DNA from 2 places in the Shewanella sp. TB7-MNA-CIBAN-0143 genome. Region 2 is predicted to be linked to the other one. Evidence: predicted binding sites of a transcription regulator. Region 2 holds the regulator's gene; the other holds the start of a gene.

Region 1 (9,031 bases), on a different contig from region 2:
GGTTGCTATTTTTCTTGGGATTGGCATCAGTATTGATAGCGCTATAAGTAGTGCTATAGATAGCGTTATTGTTTGAGTTTGTTTACTCAATACGCTGTAAAACAGCTTAATAGTTAGGTTTATGATTTACTCCACCGCTCACACCACCGCTCATACAACAAAGTTTACACAACATCGTTTACACAACATCGCTGACGCGACAACTCTGACGCGACAACTCTGACGCGAGAATGCTGACAGTAGGCTGGAGTGTTTAATCTGAATGTTGTGGTAATGATTTATCAATTTCCTTTGCCAACTGAGCCAATAAGTTGCTGTACGCGCTGACAAACTCCGCTGCAGTCGAACCTGCATTAGTGACCGCGATAAAATTTTGTTTTGCCAATGTTTGGTTTAATGGATTGTTTGTTAGCTCCCAGTTGGCATTGAGTCTGGCATTATTGCCATCTCGGTTGAGGGAAATAACCTTGATTTTAATGCTGTACAGGGGGCTGTTGTCTGCTTGCCAAGGAAATAACACTAGGTTACGACGGTTATCGCTTTGGCTGAGATTGATACTCATGACCCGGCTGATTCCTTGTTCAAGCGGTTCAGCCCAATAACTATTGGCAAATCGTTGCAGGTTACCATCGTCAAGTTGATACATCAGCTGTGTAAAATGTAAGTATTCGGCGACGTCAATTGGCCCTATACCAATGTCATACTCTAACGCAGTACTGCCCGACACTATTTGGTTGGGTATTGCAGTTAACACAAAGTACTGTTTTTCGGGAGAGCTTTGGCAGCCACTCACTAAACTCAATAGCAGTAAACCGATCCCCCAGTTAATGGTCCAAACTCCATATTTCCCCATGACATTATTCTCCTAAAGGTAGGGCTTTTTTACCGCGTATGATGGCCTCAGGTTGTTCATCTAAGGTTTCACTCAAGCTACGTAATGATCGAGCTGTGCGGCGGATTTCTTCCAAGGTATTGGTGAGTTCTATCAACAAGGGCGAGTTTTGGTCGAGTGTGTTACCTGCTTGGTTTGCAAGCTGATTCATGCTTAATAGTGTATTGCGTAATTCAGTTAAACTATGGTTCAGCGACTCAACGAGCTTGGGTTCATCATTATTTAATTGCACCAGTAAATTATCGAGTTTTAACAGTACTTCAAGCCCATTTTTACCTAACGCTGCTTGAGTGTTGTCCAAGTTAATCGCGGTGTTGTTAACGGCTTTGGCTGCATTATCAAAATTATCCAATGCTTGCTGTATTTTTCCGCTGGCGGCAATGTCACTGAGCTGCTGGGCTAAATTGTCGACATTGTTGACTAAACTTTTTAAGTTTAACGATTGCAGGTCTTTCGACAACGATTCGAAATCAGTCGCGATGGTCGGCAATTCTAATAATTGGTCTTTTTCGCCATGGAATAACGGCGAGGTGTTGGGAAAGAAATCCAGTTCAACATATAGCAGTCCGGTGAGTAAACTCAGATAATTCAGCTGGGCGCGTAAGCCGTTATCGATGGCGTGTGAAAAAAACTCTTCACCTACTTGGATCCCCTTAATATTGATACGTTTCAACAATAAGTCGGCATGAACTGCAGCCGTGACACCCTGGCTACTGTCGTTAGGGAAATCGATACTGATATCGCTTATTTCACCTATTATGACCCCTTTTAATTTTACCGGTGCGCCTACCTGTAACCCTTGCACTGAACTGTTGAAAAACATCACTACCGGGGCTTTCTCTGCAAATATACGCCCTCCAGAAAAGAACAGTAATGCAATAAACACTAAGATAATAGCGCCAAAAATAAAGGCACCAATCGCGAGCGGAAGTCGTTGGCTTTTACTCATGATATCTCCGATTTTTCGGTACGATTGAGAAATTGACGAACCCTAGGCTGGCTACTGTGTATTTTTAATTCTCGTGGGTCACCACAATCGAGCATAGTATTGGTTTCATTATCCAAAAACACACAGCGAGTGCCGATTGACAATATGCTGGGCAGCTCGTGGGACACAATGATCACGGTAGAGTCTAGCGCCTGGCATATTTGCACGATCAATTGATCTAAACGCATCGAGCTAATAGGGTCTAAACCCGCAGAGGGTTCATCAAAAAATAGCAATTGAGGGTCTAATGCCAGCGCCCGCGCTAATCCTGCGCGTTTGTGCATACCGCCACTTAACTCGGCAGGGTAAAACTTCTCGAAGCCCGCTAAGCCAACTAATGCTAGCTTATAGGCAACGGCTTCTGCAATTTGTCGCTCCGAAAGGTCGGTATAGAGCTGCAGGGGTAAAGCCACATTTTCGCCAAGCGACATGCTCGAAAACAATGCGCCTGTTTGGAAGGTAATCCCCCAATTTTTGAGCATTGCTACCTGCTCGGGTTCATCTGCTTCATAAAAGTTTTTGCCTTGATAGAGTACTTCGCCTTGTAGTGGCGTGAGTAATCCCACCATCGATTTGAGCAAGGTTGTTTTGCCACAACCACTGCCGCCAATGACAAAAAAGATATCATTCTTGTTAATGTCGAAGTTGAGTTTTTTTTGCACCTCGGTACTGCCGTAGCCGACTGATAGATTACGTACACTGATAAAGGCATCATCAACCATGGTTAGATCCCTAATTTATCGTATAAGATATTAAGCGCCGCATCGGAGACAACCAAAAAAACAATGGCCTTAACCACAGCGTGGGTCGTCGCTAAACCAACGGCATTCGAGTCACGTCCGCAAAGCAGTCCTGCCTGACAACCCGCAATCGCAATTAAAAATCCAAAAATTAAACTCTTTATTAAACCAGTGGAAATATCGACCCAATCAATCGCAACCTGGGTTTGCAAAATATATTGGGTATAACTCACGCCCATACCGTTAGCAACTAACGCACCACCAATCATGCCTATTACATCCGAATAAATACACATTAGCGGCATAATAAAAATTAATGCTAATAACCGCGGTAAAACCAGAAACTCCATGGTAGGAATACCCATTACTCGCAGCGCATCAATTTCTTCATTAACTTGCATGGTGCCTAACTGCGCCGCATAAGCGGCTCCCGTTCGGCCGGCCATAATAACGCCTGTCATTAGAGCACCCATTTCACGCACCATTCCGATAGCCACTAAATTAGCCACATATACCTGGGCGCCTAATTGGCGCAGCTGTACCGAGCCTAAATAAGCCAAAATCATTCCCACGAGCAGACTAATTAAGGTCACAATAGCAAGCCCTTTAGGCCCAGCTTGTTCGATAAAAAAAACGATATCACTTCGGCGAGTTCTCGCTCTGCCAACCAACCAACGCCCGAGTGCCAAAGTGCAGTTACCGACAAATACTAATCCATCGTGTACTTGTAAGCCTTGATTAATCAATCCTCGACGTAAGGTCGGCCATAGCCCGCCTAGGGCACCCTCATTAGTGGGTTGATAAACCGCAACATCGGTAGCGAGCAGCAGTAGTTGCTGCAGCCCTTGAGGTGTTTGTTGAGTGTCTAGTGATAGTTTATGTTGCTCACACCAGCGAGATAATTGTAATAAGGCAATGGCGAGGCTTGAATCCCAATGAGACAACTCTGTGGTGATTAAAGTGACAGATTGGCAATTAGATGGCAGCTCAGCACAAATATCTGCGCCTAGCGGTGCTTGGCCTAATTGCCAATCACCAGCAAGGTTCAGTAAGCAGTTATCATCGTGCATGTCGATATGGAATGTTGCGAGTGTCATGCTAGACCCCCGAGTCAATATGAAATAAGTCTATTTGTTTGTTTAATAAATAGGTTAGCTTGATTTTTGATCCTGTTATCAGTGTAGACCAAGCTCATTGATTATATTTTGACCTTGGACATATTATTTCATCAATAATGAAGCTATCACTTTGATGTATTGACGCTTTGCTACATTGAAGAAGCATTAGTTATGGACCGATGTTGTTGTGCAGAGGCAATAAAAACGGCGTTAACGATTGAACATAACCGCCGCTTGTCGCGGTTTAAAGCAAATAAACTTGCACTGACAAAATTTAACGCTAATATATACTGTTTATTTATACAGTATATATTTATACAGTGCTTATTTGTGTGCTGTTTATTTATACGGTTTGTATTTATACAGTACATATCATATTAGAGGTTGTCATATGCGCGTTATTCCCATTGCAGCCAGTGCCGGCATTACCGGTTTTGAATCTCCTGCAGCTGAGTATCTTCAGTTAGGCCTCAGCCTTGATGAGATATTAATCCAGCATCCAAGTTCTACTTTTATCGGCTTAGCCCAAGGTGAGTCGATGCAAGGTGTGGGAATATATGATGGTGACTTATTGATTGTCGATCGTCATGAAACGGCTAGAAATGGCGACGTGATAGTGGCTAATTTTAATGGTGAGTTTGTGTGTAAAATTCTCGACATGCATCGGCGAATGCTGATGTCGTCTAATGAGCAACATTTACCTGTGACCATCTGCGACTATGATGACTTTAGTATTGAAGGTGTGGTTATTCGCTCAATTCGTTGTCATCGTCAAAGCCCACTGCTTATCAGTAAAAAAGGTTAGGTAACAATGTTTGCCTTAGTCGATGCCAATGCTTTTTATTGCAGTGCAGAACAGGTTTTTCGTCCTGACTGGCGCGGCAGACCGATTATTGTACTGAGCAATAACGATGGCTGTATTGTCGCGGCTAATCGGCAAGCAAAAGAGGCGGGTATTGAGAAGTTTTTGCCTTACTTTCAAGCGAAAGCATTATGTGCCCAGCGCAATGTCATTGTGTGTTCATCTAATTATGAATTGTATGCCGATTTATCGGCAAAGATGATGGCAATAATCGGTCGTTTTGCACCAGAGCAACATGTGTACTCCATCGATGAAAGCTTCCTGTCTTTTAAACATTGTTATCCCGCAATCAAATGCCTGCATAGCCAAGGTCAGTTAATTCGCCGTGCCGTTTGGAAAGAAGCCCGCTTGGCTGTTTGTGTGGGCATGGGCCAAACGTTAACCTTAGCTAAAATAGCCAATCACGCCGCTAAAAAAATACCGGGATACCAAGGTGTGTGCGTTATCGACACTGCGCAGCAACGTAATGACATTTTACGCCAGCTTGCCGTTAAAGAGGTGTGGGGGATTGGCAGGCGCATCAGTAAAAAGCTTGAATTGATGAATATTCGCAGCGCATACGATCTCGCCTCTATGCCACCCAGTCTAGCCAGAAAACAATTTAGTATTGAAATTGAACGCACCGTACGCGAACTTAACGGCGAAGTGTGTAAACAATGGGATGAGGCTAGGGCAGATAAAAAGCAAATTTTCTCCACCCGCAGTGTGGGCGAACGTATTTGCGATTTTGAATCGCTATTACAGGCATTGAGTAAACATGTTGGTATCGCAGCAAGTAAAGCGCGTCAGCAAGGCTCACATTGCAAAACCATGTTGTTATTTGCCAGTAATTCGCCCCACGACGAGCGGCCTGTGAGTTATAAAGTTATTGTCCATTTTCCGTGTCCAACCAATTGCACCATTGAACTCACTAAAGCCATGACAGACGCCGCCCCGAGATTATTTAGCAATGGTGTTCGTTATTACAAAATTGGTGTGGGCCTGGTTGATTTAGCCAGCGAGAAACATTTTCAATTTGATTTATTTAATACCGCGAAGGTCAATTATGCCTTGATGGATACGCTTGACGGCATCAACCAACGATATGGCCGCGATACAGTGTTTCTGGCAGCACAAGGAATAGAACAAAAATGGGCCATGCGCCGTGATTTACTCACACCTCAATATTCAACCCAATGGAAATGCTTACCCAGCATTAAATGCTAAGGTTTTATATTACTAAGGTTTATTACTAAGGTTTATTATAACAGTGGTATTGCTCTGCCATAACACATGCAAGGTTGGGGCATTCAACTATGGCTAAACCTTAAAATGTGATTCAGCTCTGATTATCACTCTAATTAAATTGTTAATGTTGAATCGTACTCATCATATGGCCGACATAATGCGAAATACGCTGTTAAACATAGCAATGATAATTTCACTACTTGGACAATTACTTGTTCCAAGTTTTGCTATGTCTAATGAAATGGCCATGTCGGACATGCAGTCGAGTAGTATGCATCAATCAACGATGATGCAAAGTGACTGTGATACTAACGATGACTGTTGCTTAAACGATATGAGTCAATGCATTAGCCATTGTCATGCGGTCGCGAATGCATTTTTGTTATCAGCAACAAACCTCACCGGTGCTCTACTAACGAGTGCCAAAGTGAGTTCGCCTTTATGGACATCAACCCCCACCATTCTAGTAAGCCAAAATCCGCCTCCGATAGCTTAATTCTTTATGTTTATTAGTTACCCACATTAATTTATAAAGATTTTTGTTGCTTCAACTATAAGCATCAAAAAACTATAAGCATCAAAAAGTTAACGGAGTTTATTATGAAAAAATTCATTGCGATCACACTATTATCTTTAGCCAGCTCAGCAGCAATGGCTGCCACTATCTCATTACCTGACTATTTAATCTTTACTGCGGTCGATGGCAAATCGGCATCAAATAAAAGTGAAATGGAGGTGTCTCCTGGTCAACATTTAATAGAATTACAGTTTTATGATGTGTTTTCATCAGGAGCAGATGATACGAATTTTATTAAGTCCGATGCGTTATATTGGAGTCTACATCTAACCAAAGATGAAGATATTCAAGTGCGTAGCAAAGAGATTTTCTCTTCAACCAATGCAAAGAAATTTATTGCATCACCGGTGATAACCTTAGACCGCGCCAGCGTAAAAGGTGAAAACGTCAAATTAGTTAATCACGAAGAGTTAATGGCTATTATCATGAAACAACACAGTCAAATGATGCAACAATAGTAAAATTGATAGGGCGCTTACATAGCGCTCTATCGTTATAAAAACCTGCTTGACCTATGTGCTGCACGTGGGTTTATAGTCAATACTAAGTAAAACAAGTTAAAATAACCCTTGTTTAAGATAATACATTTCACTATTCTGTTTGCTGTTTGCTGTTTGCTGTTTGCTGTTTGCTGTTTGCTGTTGTTTTTGGAGAGTATATTTTGCGTAAAGCCCACTTAATCATGATGTTTGTCTTACTGACGTTTGTCGGTCAGGCTTTTGCGTCTGTGATTATGTCAGCTAATATGCCAATGAGCTCAATGACAAAGTCAACATTATCGACAGATAATAACAATGCTTGTCATGACATGAATATGCAAAAGAATGCCATGAGTGACATGAGTGACATGAGTGATAATGAGAGTGATAATTGCTGCGCCCAAGCGTGCCATTGTCCTGTCGGCTCATGTTTATCCGTCGCTTTAACGATGGCTATGCCAACGCTTAAATCAGAAGTCAGCTTAGTTAATTCTGCAACAATGTTTACCTCAGCACTAATGCCTCAGTATTTTTCATCTTTATACCGTCCTCCAATATTTGCCTAACATAGGCACAGTTACGCCTTTTTTTTGCTAACTGTCCTAGCCAATCATGTAGTTTCAATTTTTTAACTTTTTCGGTTAATAAACTGACATTAAACCGCGTTGTTTAATGTGACGAAATTTGATTTGGAGGCAATATTATGTCTGCTCTATATCGCAATTCTATTCGTTTTTTTCGTGTCATAGGTACTATTTTTATTCTGCAAATTATGGGAGGGATGTTACCTGCTCATGCAGCGGAGCCCGGCACTACGGCGCCATTACTCACTGTTTATAAAGATGCCAATTGTGGCTGTTGTGAGAAATGGCTTACTCATATTAGTGACCGTGGATTTAGTGTTGATGCCCACAATATTAACAACCTTTATGAGTTTAAACAGTCAAAGGGTATTCCTGCTTCAATGCAATCTTGTCATACCGCAGTGTCATCTCAAGGTTATGTGTTTGAAGGGCATATCCCTGCAAAATTCATTAGTCGTTTTTTAGCCTCCCCCCCTAAAGATGCTATCGGCCTAACCGTTCCGGCTATGCCTGTGGGCAGCCCAGGTATGGAGTACCAAGATAAATTTATGCCATACCAAGTCTTACTGTTGAAAAATGATGGCAGTAGCCAGGTTTACGCCCAAGTGAACTCGCTTGAGGAGTCTGTGCAATGAAATCTCAATACATGATAAAACCCATGATTCAAACGACAAACAGTGAACTCAACAACAGCCGACGCCGGTTTGTGTTTGGTGCATCCGCCATGTTGGCATTGATGTCGATCCCTTTCCCTAAAAATGCCATTGCCAATGCGTTAAGCCAATCGTTGAGCCAGCTCTCTGGCAAAGTGTTTGACTTATCAATTGACTATAAAATGGTTAACTTTACCGGAAAATCTGCTCGGGCCACTGTGGTAAACCAATTACTGCCCGCGCCGTTATTACGTTGGAAAGAAGGTGAAACAGTCACCTTAAGAGTAAAAAATAATCTCGACCATGATAGCTCTATTCACTGGCACGGTATTATTTTACCCACCGAAATGGACGGTGTGCCTGGCTTTAGCTTTGATGGCATTAAACCCGGTGAAACATTTGAGTATCAATTTACCGTCCAGCAAAGTGGCACATATTGGTATCACAGTCATTCAGGCTATCAAGAACAAACCGGTTTATTCGGTGCTATTGTGATTGATCCTGCGACCCCCGATCCGGTCATATATGACCGTGACTATGTGATCATGCTGTCTGATTGGTCTGACGAAGCCCCTGAAAACATTTATGCCAAATTAAAGAAACAAGCCGATTACTATAATTACCGTGAGCGTACGGTAATGGATTTTTTCTCTGACGTGAATAAAAATGGCTTAGCCAATACGTGGAACGCTCGTTCGATGTGGAATAACGCACGCATGAGTGACAGAGACATATCTGATGTTACGGGTTCAACTTACACCTATTTAATGAATGGCAATCCTCCGCAACAGGGCTGGCAAGGGTTGTTTGAACAAGGTGAGAAGGTGCGCTTACGCTTTATAAATAGTTCTGCGATGACCATATTTGATGTGCGTATACCGGGTCTCAAAATGAGTGTTGTCGCCAGTGAT
Region 2 (9,031 bases):
TTCGTCGCTGCATAAATAACCCAATTCTTTCAGTTTCACACTCAGGGTGTTATATAATTTTTTGTCATAAAATTCTGGTGCGGTAATGCCATGCAGCGCGCCTAATCGTTGGGCTAACAAATGGCTATCGCGTTCCAGTTCTGAGCGCTCAAGATCAGGTTTTATTGCGAGTAAATTGAAGATAATCGCATAACGTTGCAACGTTTCACTGATAGTTTCAGCAAGCAGTAACACTTGGGTAATATGACGAGGCGTTATCTCAAACTGATCGCTACCGGTCAGTAAACCTTGTTCAACCATGAAATCTAAAATGCTATCCACATGTTGAGGCACATCATCAATGCTCATAAATAACTCAGCTTTAAGTAATGGATAAAAGTCCATTACAATGCCATGAATTCGCTGGCGATCGCACACGTCATAATGCACTAAACAACTGGCAATTAATGACGGCAACGCCATCAAATGAATAATATTATTACGGTAATAACTCATGGTGATGGCAATTTTTTCATCAACTGAAATAATTTCACCAATAAGGTCTTTGGTACTCACAAACTTATTTAACGACAGACAGTGATCAATAATTGACTTGCCATTACCTTCGGCCACAGAGGTATAATCGGTATAAGGCACTGTTTTAAGTAAGGCTAAATACAAATCAAGCTGACGTTCTAACTGGCTTCTTTCTAACGCATTTTGCTCTGACGCTAATAACACTAAACTAGTCAATGTTACTGAACTGGCTGCGGCAGCTCCATTGATATTAGTCATTACGCGGTTAGCTAACAAATTAACTGAGGGCGTAAACCAAGATGGTTTTTGGTCAGGATCTTTAGCTAGCTCATCACGCCACTCTGGCGCCTGCTGATTTAAGAACTGTTGTAAATTAATCGGCTCACCAAAATTCACATAACCTTGGCCAAAATTGCCTAACTTACGAATAGCACCAAATACCTGCCATACAGATTCTTTTTTCTTTTTCTTACCGCTTAATTCTTTGTGGTACGTCGCCACTTCCATCACATGGTCATAACCTAAATACACGGGTACTAAGGTTACTGGGCGCTCTATCCCACGTAGCACACTGTTAATTGTCATAGCCAACATACCGGTTTTAGGCGCTAACAAACGTCCTGTACGCGAACGACCTCCTTCAGTGAAATACTCGACCGCATAACCCTTAGCAAATAACTGATCTAAATATTCACGAAATACTGCGGTATAAAGTTTATTACCATTAAAACTACGACGGATAAAGAATGCCCCACCACGGCGGAACATCGGCCCTGCTGGCCAAAAATTAAGGTTAATACCGGCAGCAATGTGCGGCGGAACCATGCCCTGATAATACAAAATATACGACAGTAGCAAGTAATCCATATGGCTACGATGACAAGGAACGTAAACAATTTCATGACCATCATGATGTAACTGTCTTACTTGCTCGGCACCTTTGATATTGATGCCACTGTATAATTTGTTCCATAACCAAGTCAGGAAACGTTCGGCAATACGCACCAAACTATCAGAATAGTCGGCGGCAATTTCATCAAGGTATTCAATGGCGGTTTCACGTGCTTTCTCGACTGTTACTTTCTTATTTGCAGACTCTTCTTCAATGGCTTTTTTGATAGATTCTGATTTTAATAAAGAGGCAAACAACGCTTGTCGATTCGGTAATTGTGGCCCCGTCATGACTTTGCGTTGACGGCGGAAATGCACACGGGCGACTCGGGTTAATTTGTGAGCAATTCTTTTATCAGTACCATGTTCATCGGCCATATGACGAAGCGATAATGCATTAGAAAACTGCACGAAATTATGGCGTCCTAAAAATAAAATCATTAACCATTTACGTAACCACGTAGGGTTTTCACGTTCAAATACAGCAGCTTTCATGCTGTCTTCTTCTTTACCTGGGGTACGTCCCCAATAAAGGCAAACAGGAACCAACTGTATATCTAATTCAGGGCTCTCACTATGAAGTGACAATAAACTGGTAAAATAATTAAGGAATTTGTCACCACTTTCACGTTTACCAAATAGTGGTTTGCGGCCCTCTAAACAGACCACACGAGGCACGGTTAAGCCATCAAGCTGTAATGGCTCATAAGGACTGGGCAGACCAAAGCCCTCGGTGATTTCGCTCAACGCGGCAATATCGCTAATAGATTCCGTTTTCATTAAATAAACCAAAGGTTTAGTTGGATCTATATTGAGGTCATCAAAAGGATCGTGAGGGACCACAATGGTCTGTACCATCCACTTTTGAATCCATCTTAATGCTCGTAAAAATATTGAATCTGGTTTTGACATGGTTATTTTCGCAACATAAGCCACTGTAATATTGTCGTATAGGATACCAGAAACCACCCTGCTTACACTATCAGACCGATCTATCTTTACGTTTAAGCTCTCACTATCAGAAATAACATAAGACAGAAAATTAGTAATAGTTAATTAAAACATATTGTTGAGTGATACTTAATCAACAAAATACAAAAAATAGTTGGTTAATACTTGCGCGAACACAAACACTGTATATAATGACAGTCACTGTATAAAAAGACAGGAATCATCATGAGACCGTTAACGCCGCGCCAAGCAGAAATTTTAGACTTAATTAAAAACAATATCGCCGAAACAGGTATGCCACCCACTCGTGCTGAAATTGCGAATCGTCTTGGCTTTAAAAGTGCTAATGCCGCCGAAGAGCATTTAAAAGCATTAGCCAAAAAAGGCTTTATCGAGATCATGCCTGGTACCTCAAGAGGCATTCGTTTACCTCATGAAGAACAGGTTGAAACCGGTCTGCCACTCATTGGACAGGTTGCTGCTGGTGAACCAATTTTGGCCCAAGAGCATGTAGAGCAATACTATCAAGTCGATCCAAACATGTTTAAGCCCGCCGCAGATTTTTTATTGCGAGTGCGTGGTGACAGCATGAAAAACATCGGCATTTTAGAAGGTGACTTACTCGCTGTACATAAAATGCAGCAAGCACGTAATGGCCAGGTTGTTGTGGCACGTGTTGATGATGACGTCACCGTAAAACGATTTGAACAAAAAGGTAATGTGATTTATCTGCATGCCGAAAATGAAGATTACAATCCGATAAAAGTAGATTTAAGTTGCCAAAGCCTAACCATCGAAGGGCTTGCCGTTGGCGTTATCCGTAATGGAGATTGGTTATGAACAAACTAATGGGCATCGCGCCACGCCACCCGGGCTTATGGGTAGATTTAACTGAAACAGAACTGCATGGCACCCAAACCATTCAAACATTACAAACTGTCACCCAAGGTGAAGCTGAACTGAGCCAATTGTGCAGCCAGTTAGCAATATTGAGCCAGCAAGGCAGATGGATTGTATTAATTAGCCCGCCCCATATTGGCTATAAACATATGCTGGCAAGTGCTGGTGTAAGAATGGATCGCATTTTACTGGTGCACACCAAAGATGAAGTCGAAACATTATGGGCCATGGAGAAAGCGCTCACTAGCGGTACATCGAGCGCAGTAGTAACTTGGACAAGCTCACTTGATGCTCGCGATAGTCGCCGTTTAGAAATTGTCGCCAAAAGTGCACGTGCATTAGGGGTGGTAATTGAAGATGTGAATGCTCACTTACCTCACAAACATCAACTTGTTAGCCCTAATTTAACAAATGGAACAAGTAATTTTTGCTCATTTCACTAAGCACGAACCCTTCATTACCAAGCCCTGTATTGAATTCAGGGTTTTTTTTCATCTTTTTTCAGCCTATTAGCCAACAAAGAGATCTTGATCAATGTTTAATCTACAAGTAATGTGGTTAACAAGGATGAAACATTTTTTATCTTTAATTGGACGTGAATGGCAGTAATCAAGATTACTTTCAAACAAATGAGCCAAATCAAAATTGATAAGTTCAGTAGTAGGTACAAGCGTGGTGCACAGCTAACAATAAAACCGTAGACCGTATGTTTACAGCCACCAAAGTACTTTGAGGTCATCAAACTTTTTTCGGGAACCGAAGAGTTTGCATAGAGCAGAGAATTACTGTGTGACTCTTCTTTGTAGTTGCTATTTGCAATTAGCAGAGGAGTAGTCTTGTGAAGCAATGGTTGTATTGTTTACTGGTGGTGTTTGTAGCATTTCCGCTTGGGGCATCAGAAATGCCCCTCAACATGACTCAAGGCGTGACAGATATCAGTGGCAAGGTTTATGACCTCCACATGACGATTCTTTACATCTGTTGTGCAATTGGGTTAGTGGTGTTTGGGATCATGATTTACTCAATGATTTATCACCGCAAATCAAAAGGCGCTGTCGCGGCCAATTTTCACGAAAGTACCAAAGTGGAAATTGCTTGGACCGTCATCCCTTTCATCATCTTAATCGGCATGGCTATTCCAGCCACCAAAACCTTGATTGCTATGGAAGATCCCAGTGATGCTGATCTCACCATAAAAATTACCGGGTCGCAGTGGAAGTGGCATTACAGCTATTTTGATAAAGACATCGAATTTTATAGCACATTATCCACTCCCAGAGCACAAATTGATGGCAGTGAGGCCAAAGGCGAACATTACCTCCTTGAAGTCGATAAGCCATTAGTACTGCCTATTAACCAAAAAGTGCGCTTCTTGATGACATCAGATGATGTTATCCATTCATGGTGGGTGCCCGCGTTTGCCGTTAAAAAAGATGCCAATCCAGGCTTTATCAACGAAGCCTGGACTCGTATTGATAAGCCTGGAACGTATCGCGGCCAATGTGCCGAGTTATGCGGTAAAGACCATGGTTTCATGCCGATTGTGGTGCAAGCATTATCGGAGGCCGATTTTGATAATTGGTTAGTGGAGCAAAAAAAACTAGCAAGCAATGCAGCTGCAGCCGCTGCGGCATCAATGTCTAAAACCTTGTCTCTTGAGGAGCTAACCTCACAAGGTGAGCAAATCTATATTGCTAGGTGCGCCGCTTGTCATCAACCCAATGGTGCGGGTCTTCCTGGTGTATTCCCATCATTAATTGGCAGCCCTATCATAAAAGGCCCTGTTAAAGATCACCTGAATATCGTCTTAAACGGTAAACCAGGTACTGCAATGCAAGCCTTTGCAAAGCAACTTAGCGCCCAAGAAATTGCCGCAGTCATTACCTTTGAGCGTAATGCGTGGGGCAATAATAGCGGTGACGTAGTTCAAGCTGCTGATATAGGCAACTTTTTAGGCAGTAACGAGGCAAGCACCGAACCAAGTAAAGCAGTAACCGATGCAACAAGTACTATTGCAGCAACGACAACTGACATTACCGATGCGGTTACCGACAAAGCCAATCAAGCTGTCGAAGCCGCAGCAGAAGCTGTTGTACCAGAGGATCTGCCCACGTTAACCTTGGAGCAATTAATTGCTGAAGGTGAGCAGGTTTATGCTACGACATGTGCTGCATGTCACCAAGCCACTGGCGCTGGATTACCAGGCGCTTTCCCTTCACTTATTGGCAGCCCTGTTGTTACTGGACCGGTTAGCGGACATATCGATATCGTTATGCACGGAAAACCAGGTACCGCAATGCAGGCATTTAGTAGTCAACTTAGCCCGCAAAAGATGGCGGCTGTGATTACTTATGAGCGCAATGCGTGGGGCAATAATTCTGGCGAAGCGGTGCAACCTGCCGATGTCGCTAGCCATGGACAGTAGGGGAAAACAATGAGCACAACAACGCACGATACACTGGCTACCGCTCATGATGATCATCATCACGGCGCTCCGAAGGGGCTAATGCGCTGGCTACTCACCACTAACCATAAAGATATCGGCTCGCTGTATTTATGGTTTAGTTTCATTATGTTTCTTACTGGCGGTGCGATGGCAATGGTGATTCGAGCTGAATTATTTCAGCCTGGATTACAGCTAGTAGAACCTAACTTTTTTAATCAGATGACCACAGTTCATGGCCTCATCATGGTGTTTGGGGCGGTGATGCCCGCTTTTACCGGGTTAGCAAACTGGTTAATTCCAATGATGATTGGTGCCCCAGATATGGCACTACCGCGAATGAACAACTGGAGTTTTTGGATTTTACCCTTCGCCTTTACCATTTTATTAGGTTCACTCTTTATGGAAGGCGGCGGCCCTAACTTTGGCTGGACATTCTATGCTCCGCTCTCAACCACCTATAGTCCTGACAGTACCGCCCTATTTGTTTTCTCCATTCACATAATGGGAATAAGTTCGATAATGGGCGCAATTAACGTCATTGTAACCATTGTAAACTTGCGAGCTCCTGGCATGACCTGGATGAAGTTACCTTTATTTGTGTGGACTTGGCTCATTACCGCATTTTTACTGATTGCGGTAATGCCGGTGCTCGCAGGTGCGGTCACCATGGTATTAACCGATAAGTTTTTTGGTACTAGCTTTTTTGATGCTGCAGGTGGTGGCGATCCGGTGATGTTCCAGCATATTTTCTGGTTCTTTGGCCATCCCGAAGTTTACATCATGATTTTACCGTCCTTCGGTATTATCTCCGCGATAGTACCAACCTTTAGCCGTAAAAAGCTGTTTGGTTACTCCTCGATGGTTTACGCCACTGCCAGTATTGCCATTCTGTCATTTTTGGTATGGGCACATCACATGTTTACTACTGGTATGCCTGTTTTTGCCGAATTATTTTTCATGTATTGCACAATGTTGATTGCCATTCCAACCGGGGTAAAAGTGTTTAATTGGGTCGCCACTATGTGGCGCGGTTCAATGACATTTGAAACTCCAATGCTGTTTGCAGTGGCATTTATCATCCTGTTTACTATTGGTGGCTTTTCGGGCTTGATGCTGGCAATTACCCCTGCTGATTTCCAATACCACGACACTTACTTTGTCGTGGCTCACTTCCATTATGTACTGGTGACTGGGGCGATATTCTCCATTATGGCGGCGGCTTACTATTGGCTGCCTAAATGGACCGGCCATATGTATAACGAAACTTTAGGTAAGTGGCACTTTTGGTGTTCGGTAATATCCGTCAACGTGTTGTTTTTCCCAATGCACTTTCTAGGCTTAGCAGGTATGCCGCGTCGGGTTCCCGACTACGCGGTACAGTTTGCCGATGTGAATCAAATTGTGTCGATTGGTGGCTTTGCATTTGGTTTATCTCAGCTAATTTTCCTTGTTGTAGTTCTCAAATGTATCAAGGGTGGCAAACCCGCTGGAGATAATCCTTGGGAAGCAGCCGAAGGCTTGGAATGGTCGATTGCCAGCCCTGCGCCATATCACTCGTTTACCACTCCACCGGAGATTAAATGAGATGACACAGCCAACAAAATCAAATCGTAAGCTATTAATCATCCTGATTGCCGGGTCAATTGGTATGTTTGGGTTTGGTTTTGCGCTGGTACCGCTTTATGACGTGCTCTGCGATACATTGGGGATTAATGGCAAACCCCAAAATAGCGCCAGTAGTTATGAAGCGGTGGTGGTTGATAAAAACCGGACCGTAACCATTGAATTTGTGACTCAAGTTCAATCAGGTATGCCATGGGAATTTAGCCCTAAAGTTAACCAAATAAGCGTACATCCTGGGGAGCTCACTCATGCACAATTTTTGGTTAAAAACCTATCGACACGTGACACTGTAGGCCAAGCAATCCCTTCGGTATCGCCAGGGCAAGGGGCGGCATACTTCAATAAAACGGAATGTTTTTGCTTTAATCAACAACCTTTGGCTGCAGCAGCAACAGCAGAACTACCACTGATTTTTTACGTGGACCCTGATTTACCAGCGTCCATTAACACATTGACTCTCTCTTATACCCTTTATGACATCACCGATAGACAGGCGATCGTCATAGAGCAAGGAGCAGCAAAATGACAACAAAGTATCAAACTTATTATGTGCCAACCCAAAGTGCTTGGCCAATAATCGGTGCTATCGGTTTATTTTTAATTGCGTTTGGCGCAGGTAATTATGTACAACAATTAACCACTGAAAAAACCTCTGGCGGTTACATTTTAATAACCGGCTTGGCCGTGATTATCTTTATGATTTTTGGCTGGTTTAAGACCGTTATTGATGAATCCATGGCTGGACTGTATTCACCGCAAATGGATCGTTCATTTAGGCAGGGAATGAGTTGGTTTATTTTTTCAGAGATTATGTTTTTTGGGGCATTTTTCGGCGCGCTATTTTATGCCCGCATGATTTCAGTACCTTGGCTGGGTGGCGCATCTAACAATGCCATGACCCATGAAGTGTTGTGGCCTGCATTTGAAGCTATGTGGCCATTGGTTAAAACACCTGATGGCACTGCAACAGAAGCCATGCCATGGACGGGTTTGCCGTTAATTAACACTATTATACTGCTAACCTCGTCGGTTACCTTGCACTTTGCTCATACCAATCTCGAAAAAGCCAATCGTAAACCTTTGATAATCTGGTTAGCGTTGACGGTAATTCTGGGTATTGCGTTTCTCAGTTTACAGGTTGAAGAATATAGCCATGCCTACCAAGAGATGGGACTTACGCTCTCTTCTGGTGTCTACGGCAACACCTTCTTTTTGTTAACCGGTTTTCACGGCATGCACGTAACGATTGGCACCCTGTTCTTGATTATTTTATTACTCAGAATTGTAAAGGGCCACTTTAGCCCCGACAAGCATTTCGCTTTTCAAGCTGGGAGTTGGTATTGGCACTTCGTTGATGTGGTGTGGTTATGTTTATTCATTTTCGTATACGTACTATAAAACCACGTATTAACGACTAATAAGGTCTGGGGTTAGGTTGAATGTAACCAAGCCCCAAAGCCACCAGCAATACCATTATAACGACAACAGAAAACAATACGCGCCGGCCGAGAAAACGACTCATTGATTGTTGATGCTCGCCCTTAACCATAATAAATAAGGCCCTACCTAAGTTAAATAATATGAATACAAGCAACGAGACTAAAACTAACTTAACGATGAAAGGTGTTGTCACAGGCAATCCTTTTAAAAGCGTGGGGGTGTCTCGCGTATTATTCGTAATCATTACTTTGGTCGTGTTTAGCT

The links. The regulator LexA, encoded in region 2, represses DNA repair genes until DNA is damaged. The targets are predictions, from matches to a motif close to TACTGTATNNNNATACAGTA.
Region 1: AAEY97_RS15990 (LexA family protein) is a predicted target of LexA. The motif match lies at 4,027-4,046, and genes of this name have one in related genera.

Annotation. Positions count from the first base shown of each region.
Region 1 is NZ_JBEOPL010000020.1:19,147-28,177, forward strand. It holds gene AAEY97_RS15970 (PqiC family protein) at 254-853, opposite strand; gene AAEY97_RS15975 (MlaD family protein) at 858-1,841, opposite strand; gene AAEY97_RS15980 (ABC transporter ATP-binding protein) at 1,838-2,602, opposite strand; gene AAEY97_RS15985 (MlaE family ABC transporter permease) at 2,605-3,717, opposite strand; gene AAEY97_RS15990 (LexA family protein) at 4,130-4,543, shown strand; gene AAEY97_RS15995 (Y-family DNA polymerase) at 4,550-5,806, shown strand; gene AAEY97_RS16000 (hypothetical protein) at 5,985-6,323, shown strand; gene AAEY97_RS16005 (DUF2057 family protein) at 6,428-6,862, shown strand; gene AAEY97_RS16010 (CopL family metal-binding regulatory protein) at 7,066-7,449, shown strand; gene AAEY97_RS16015 (DUF411 domain-containing protein) at 7,587-8,102, shown strand; gene AAEY97_RS16020 (copper resistance system multicopper oxidase) at 8,099-9,031, shown strand, end outside.
Region 2 is NZ_JBEOPL010000003.1:121,873-130,903, reverse strand. It holds gene plsB (glycerol-3-phosphate 1-O-acyltransferase PlsB) at 1-2,319, opposite strand, end outside; gene lexA (transcriptional repressor LexA) at 2,584-3,198, shown strand; gene AAEY97_RS03385 (cell division inhibitor SulA) at 3,195-3,701, shown strand; gene coxB (cytochrome c oxidase subunit II) at 4,097-5,683, shown strand; gene ctaD (cytochrome c oxidase subunit I) at 5,693-7,288, shown strand; gene AAEY97_RS03370 (cytochrome c oxidase assembly protein) at 7,290-7,853, shown strand; gene AAEY97_RS03365 (cytochrome c oxidase subunit 3) at 7,850-8,725, shown strand; gene AAEY97_RS03360 (DUF2909 domain-containing protein) at 8,742-8,960, opposite strand; gene AAEY97_RS03355 (SURF1 family protein) at 8,908-9,031, shown strand, end outside.